DNA from 2 places in the Azoarcus sp. DN11 genome. Region 1 is predicted to be linked to the other one. Evidence: predicted binding sites of a transcription regulator. Region 1 holds the regulator's gene; the other holds the start of a gene.
The links. The regulator FNR, encoded in region 1, switches genes on or off when oxygen is low (the NO sensors DNR and NnrR bind a similar motif). The targets are predictions, from matches to a motif close to TTGANCTAGNTCAA.

Region 1 (3,203 bases):
TACGTGATGGTGCGCCCGCTGTGGGTCATGGTCCTGGTCGTCGGCGGAAGCGCCCTGCATGCGGTGCTGGACGTCGCGGGATTGCAGGCGCTGCGCTGGGTGGTCGATGCGCCCGCCGCCTTTGCCGCGCTGTGGCTGTCGCGGCAGTGGAGGCCGGTTCCGGCGCTGAAGGTGCCGCTGCTGGGGATGCTGCACATCGGCTTTCTCTGGCTCGGAATCGCGCTGACGCTGTTCTCCATCCAGGGCGTCGCATCGTTGCTGGGTTACGCGGTCCTGGGGCTGGCGCCCCTGCATGCGATCGGCGTCGGCTTCTTCGGATCCGTCCTGTTGGCGATGGTCTCGCGTGTCAGCCTGGGCCACTCCGGACGCAAGCTCGTCGCCGACCGGCTGACCTGGGGACTGTTCCTCGGGCTGGAACTGGTGGTCGTGATCCGGGTCCTTGCTGAAGTGGTTCCCGCGGGCTGGTCCGCCACGGTCATGCTGCTCGCCGTCCTGGGCTGGCTGGGCGTGTTCGGCGCCTGGGCCACACGCTACCTGCCAATCTACTGGCGGCCGCGCAGCGACGGTCGCCCTGGGTGATCCATGTACCTGACGGTCAAGCACCTGCACGTCACGTGTGCCGTTCTGAGCGGCAGCGGCTTCCTGCTGCAGGGCCTATGGATGATGCTCCGGAGTCCCCTCGTCGATCATCGTGTGACGCGCATCCTGCCGCACATCATCGATACGGTATTCCTGGGGAGCGCGATCACGCTTGCGGTGATGAGCGGGCAGTATCCCTTCGTCGTGCCCTGGGTCACCGCGAAGGTCATCGGTCTCGTCGTCTACATCCTTCTCGGCGCGACTGCGCTGCGCTGGGGTCGCACGATGCGGACCCGCGTGCTGGCGCTGGCCGCGGCCGTCGTCACTTTCTCGTGGATCGTCTCGGTGGCGTTGAGCAAGAACCCCGCCGGATTCCTGACTCTTACCGGAGTGTTTTGATGGCCGATTCGCTGATCCCCACGTCGCCGGGTTTCGAAACCCCGCTCGAGATGCTCGAAGCCTGCCATGAGCGCCTGCAGGCACAACTGGCCACGCTGGCCCGGCTCGCGGCCTGGCTTCCCGAGCATGGTCCCGACCGCCAGGCGCAACAGGCCGCGACCAACGTGATGCGCTACTTCGATGTTGCCGCGGTGAAGCACCACCAGGACGAGGAGGACGATCTCTTTCCCGTCCTGCGCGAGCGCGTCGATGAGGCCCGGCGGGGCGAGCTCGGTACGCTCATCGACTGGATCCTGGCGGATCACCAGCGGCTGTTCGCGGGCTGGGCGCAGATGCGCGCGCGGCTCGAGTGCATCGCGCGCGGAGAAAGTGCCGACCTGACGCCGGCCGCGGTGGAGGAATTCGCGGGCGCTTACCGGCGTCACATCGCGCGGGAGGAAGGCGAATTGCTCCCCGTCGCCCGCAGCGTGCTCGGCGCGCAGGATATCGAGGTGCTGTCGGGAACGATGACTGCGCGGCGGCGCCAATAGGGCGGGGCGCCGCAATCGGCGGCACGGCACGCACCCCGGTCAGGGGCGGGGCGACGGCGACGGGTGCTGGATCAGCCGCTTCAGGCCGACGATGTCGAGAATGCGGATGTGCTTCTGCTGGACCGCGATCAGGCCTTCGTCCTGGAACTTCGAGAAGGCCCGCGACACCGTTTCGAGCTTGAGGCCCAGATAGGAGCCGATCTCCTCGCGGGTCATGCGAAGGTGGAATTCCGCGGGGGAGAAGCCGCGCGCCGTGAAACGCTGCGACATGTTGAGCAGGAAGGCCGCCAGGCGCTCTTCGGCGCGCATCGAGCCGAGGAGGGTCATCACGCCGTGGTCGCGCACGATCTCGCGGCTCATGACCTTGTGGAACTGGAGCTGTAGGCCTTCGACCACGCGCGACAGTTCCTCGAGCTTGCTGTAGGCGATCACGCAGACTTCGCTGTCTTCGAGCGCGATCGCATTGCAGGAATGGGCTTCGGTGCTGATGCCGTCGAGACCGAGCATTTCGCCGGTCATCTGGAAGCCGGTGACCTGTTCGCGCCCGTCCTCGAGTAGCACGTCGGTCTTGAACGAACCTGCGCGGATCGCGTAGATCGCCTCGAACGGATCGCCCGCGCGATACAGATGCTGCTGCCGCTTGATCTTGCGCCGCGCACCGACCAGTTCGTCGAGACGGTCGATTTCCGATTCCGACATCCCGAAGGGCAGGCACAGTTCGACCAGGTTGCACTGGGAGCATGCGACCTTCAGGCTCGCGACTGTAATCGGCACCGTCGCCTTCATTTGCACGATAATATTGTTCCTTCTACATCGACCGAGAAGTGGCAGGCGCCCGGCGGAATGGACCGTTGATCCACGTCAACCACAAAACTGCGGCTTTTTGAGATCGTACGGAATGCACTCAAGCGAAACATCCATGACCAGTCAGAAAGATCTTGTGTTCGACCAGCAGCTGATTCGCCGGTTCGACATCAATGGGCCGCGCTACACGTCCTACCCGACGGCCGACCGCTTCGTCGAAGCGTTCGATGCCCGTGCATTGCGGGACTGGCTGGCGCAACGCGGTGTCGGGGGCGTGAGCAAACCGCTCTCATTATACTTCCACATCCCGTTCTGTAACACGATCTGCTACTACTGCGCGTGCAACAAGATCATCACGAAAGATCATGCACGTTCGGCGAAGTACCTGAAGTATCTCGATAAGGAAATCGGGATGCAGGCCGCCGCATTGGGCGGTAGCCACCAGGTCACGCAGCTTCACCTCGGCGGCGGCACGCCGACCTTCCTGTCGCATGACGAGCTGCGCCAGCTCATGGATTCGGTGCACAAGCGCTTCACGCTGGTGCCGAACGGCGAATACTCGATCGAGGTCGATCCGCGCAAGGTCGACTTCGACACCGTGAAGCTGCTCGCCGACCTCGGCTTCAACCGCATGAGCGTGGGCGTGCAGGACTTCAACGAAGACGTGCAGGAAGCGGTCAATCGCATCCAGAGCTTCGATGAAACCAGGCTCGTGATCGAGTCGGCCCGCGCCACCGGCTTCAAGTCCATCAGCATGGACCTGATCTACGGCCTGCCGCGCCAGAACATCATCAGCTTCAACCGCACGCTGGAGCAGGTACTGGAGCTGTCGCCGGATCGCATCTCGCTGTACAGCTACGCGCACCTGCCGGGCCTGTTCAAGCCGCAGCG
Region 2 (3,203 bases), 1.7 Mb from region 1:
CGGACGTGCTGCCGTGGCCGCAGGTCGCGCGCGACGAGCTGACGGCCTACGCCTTTCCGTTCCCGGTGCGCGGGCGCCCGGTGTCGCGCTGGGCTTACGTGCTGACGGCGTGGGGATGCCCGCGTCCCTGCCGTCACTGCACGGCGATCGTGCGCAAGAGCGTCGGGCGGGATCTGCGCGTGCGGACCGTCGATGCGGTCGTCGACGAGGTGCTCGCGCTGAAGGACGCGGGCGCGCAGGCGATCGCCTTCGAGGACGATTCGCTGCTGGTGCATCGCGCGCGCTTCCTGCAGCTGGCCGATGCGCTGGTGCGGCGCGGGGTCGGACTGCCGTGGATGGCGAATGCGCGTCCCGACGAACTCGACGCCGATCGCGTCGCGGCGGCGTCCGAGTCGGGGGCGGTGTTGCTCAAGGTGGGCGTCGACAGCGGTTCGGCACGCCTGATCGAGCGTCTGGGCAAGACCGCCGATGGGGCGGGCTGGATTACGGCGACCGAGTCGGCGTTCGAACGCCTCGACCGCGCGGGCATCGGCTCGGTGGCGCTGTTCATGGTGGGCATGCCGGACGAGACCGAGGAGGACGCGGAGGACACGCTCGCGCTGGCGCGGCGCATCCGCCCCGATTACCTGCAGATGCAGATCTACCGTCCGTATCCGGACGTGCCCCTGTGGGGCGAGCTGCCCCGGCAGGTGCGCACGCATGGCGCGGACTACCATTACCTCACACCGGCGAGCAGCTGCAGCCGCATCCCGCCGGCGGCGCTCGCCGCCTTGCAGCGGCGCTTCTACCGCACTTTCTATCTGCGCCCGGGCTTCGTCGCGCGGCATCTCGCGCGCCACTGGCGGCATTACCTGTCGAGCGCCGGGCTGGCGCGCGCGCCCGGCGCGCTCGCCTACCTGCTGCGCGGCGCCTGAGCCCGGCGCGCGGCCGGGCCCGGCCGGGGGATCAGTGGCCCGAGCAGCCGCAGCCGCCGCCACCGCCGCCGCAGCCACCGCCCTGGCGGGCCGGTGCCTGGGCCTGCGCCGGCGTCGATTCGGCGTCGCGCGGCTGCAGCTGGATGCGGAAGTCGATGACGATGTTGCCCGGTTCGCGCGCGACGTACTCGATTGTGACCTGCGAGCCGTAGCGCTGCTGGATCTGGCCGAGCAGCGGCAGGGGGTCGTGATCGTTCACGAAGCGCATCGTCTCGCCGTCCTCGAGCGACTCGAGGGCGCCGAAGATCGCCGCGTGGCGGAAGCGTTTGGCGACGCCGCGGGCGTCGAAGGGAAAGATCGCGTTGTCGAACATGGGAAGGTCGCTCATGGCTGGGGTCTCCGGGTGGGCGGTCAAATTGGGGACCGCAGGGTGCCGATCGTAGGCGGCGCACATGCCCCGCGCCTTGAGCCAGAACAAGAATCGGACCGGGGTGCACGAACCTATGGGAGTAATTTGTTTCTTTCGGTTATATGACAATGTGCAGGCTGCGGCCGCCTGTGCTATCTTCCGATAAAACAAGAAGATATTCGGGATATGAGGATGATGCTGCTTGGGCACCGTTCCATCGGGGACTGCAGCCGGGGCGCGGTCGTGACAGTCGCCGTGCGGGGACGCGTGGCGCGGAGCGGCCTTGCCGGGGCGGGCAGGAGTCGGGCGGTCGATGCGCGCTGACCCGCTTCCGGCAGCCCGCGAGCCCGGCGAGGCACCGCCCGCGCGGAAAGGCATGCGGCTCGGGCTGCGCGGGCGCTACACGCTGTACGGCGCGGCACTGACGACGCTCGTCGTCGTGGTGATGACCGCCTCGTCGTACTTCAACGCGCGCACGCTCGCGCACGGCATCGCCGAGGGGCACCTCGCGCAGATCGCCGCCTCCGTGTCGGAACGCATCGAACGGACCCTGGATCTCGCGCATCGCGAGCTGGCAGCCCTGGCGGAACAGCCGCTGCTGTCGAATGCCCTGCTCGATTCGCAGGGCCGCGACACCTACCTGCGACCTTTCCTCGCCCGGCATACCTTGCCGGTCTCCATCGACTACAACCTGGTCCTGACCGACTACCGCGGCGAACCCGTCGCCGCCCGCAAGGGGCCGCGCAGCTACCGTGGCGAGGCGTGGCTGTCGGACCGGGTGCTGCGCGGCGAGACGTATGCGGCCATCGACCGGCGCGGCACCGACGCGATCCTGCGCATCGCGGTGCCGATCCTGTTCAGCGCCACCGGCACGTTCGAGGGCGCGCTGGTGTTCGAGGCCAATCTCAGCCAGTGGCTGCTCGGCGCCGGCTCGCCCTTCGATCTGCAGGACGACGGCGTGATCGGCGTGGAGTTGGCCGCCGGGGGCGAGCCGCTGGTGAAACGCGCCTTTTCCGGCGAATCCGCGCGGCTGGTGACGAGTTCGCGCACCGTGAAATCCGGGCCGCCGCTGTCCGCGCCGCTGCAGGTGAAGGTCAGCATGGACGCCGAGGTGTTCGAGCAGCCGATCGAGTCGCTGCTGATCGAGCATGTGGGGTGGGGCCTGATCGCGATCCTGCTGGTCGGGGCCGCGAACAGCGTGCTGGCGCGCGCGCAGACGCGCCGCATCGAGGAGCTGGCGAGGGAAGCCGGGGTGGTCGCGCTGACCGGGCAGGCGCGGCCGGGGTTCAGCCCGGGGCGCTTCGGCAACGACGAGGTCGGCGATCTGGCGGCCAGCATCGTGAGCCTGCTCGAGGAGCTGAAGGCGCACGAGAGCGAGCTGGAGTCGCTGGTCGAGGAGCGCACCGCCGACCTCAACCGCGCGCAGGCGATCGCGCACGTCGGCAGCTGGGTGTACCTGCCGCGCACGCGCAAGCTGGAACTGTCGGCCGAGACGCGCCGCCTCTTCGCGCTCGCCGCCGGCCGGCCGCTGTCGTGGCCGATCCTGCTCGAGGCCGTGCACGTCGAAGACCGTGCCGCAGTGCGGCGGGCGTGGAGGCGGGTGATCGCGGGCGAGGCTTTCGACATCGAGCATCGCGTGGTGCTGGACGGCGAGGTCCGCTGGGTGCGCGAGATCGCCGAACGCATCGTGCTGCCGGGCGAGCCGCCGCGCTGCGTCGGCACGGTCGAGGACATCACCGTGCGCCGCCTGACCGAGGCGCGCATGCGCGAGGCGATGGTCGTGTTCTCGGCGTCGAGCCAGGGGATCATGACGATGGATGCCGAAGGCACGATCACGTCGGTGAATCCTGCCTTCTGCCGTATCACCGGGTACGCGGCCG

Region 2: a site for FNR is predicted at 1,379-1,392, ahead of CDA09_RS01565 (DUF2249 domain-containing protein). Genes of this name have one in related genera too.

The regions. Positions count from the first base shown of each region.
Region 1 is NZ_CP021731.1:3,644,631-3,647,833, reverse strand. Features, by position in the region: gene CDA09_RS16845 (NnrS family protein) at 1-579, shown strand, start outside; gene CDA09_RS16840 (SirB2 family protein) at 583-978, shown strand; gene CDA09_RS16835 (hemerythrin domain-containing protein) at 978-1,508, shown strand; gene fnr (fumarate/nitrate reduction transcriptional regulator Fnr) at 1,548-2,294, opposite strand; gene hemN (oxygen-independent coproporphyrinogen III oxidase) at 2,428-3,203, shown strand, end outside.
Region 2 is NZ_CP021731.1:349,023-352,225, forward strand. Features, by position in the region: gene CDA09_RS01560 (B12-binding domain-containing radical SAM protein) at 1-914, shown strand, start outside; gene CDA09_RS01565 (DUF2249 domain-containing protein) at 946-1,302, opposite strand; gene CDA09_RS01570 (bifunctional diguanylate cyclase/phosphodiesterase) at 1,637-3,203, shown strand, end outside.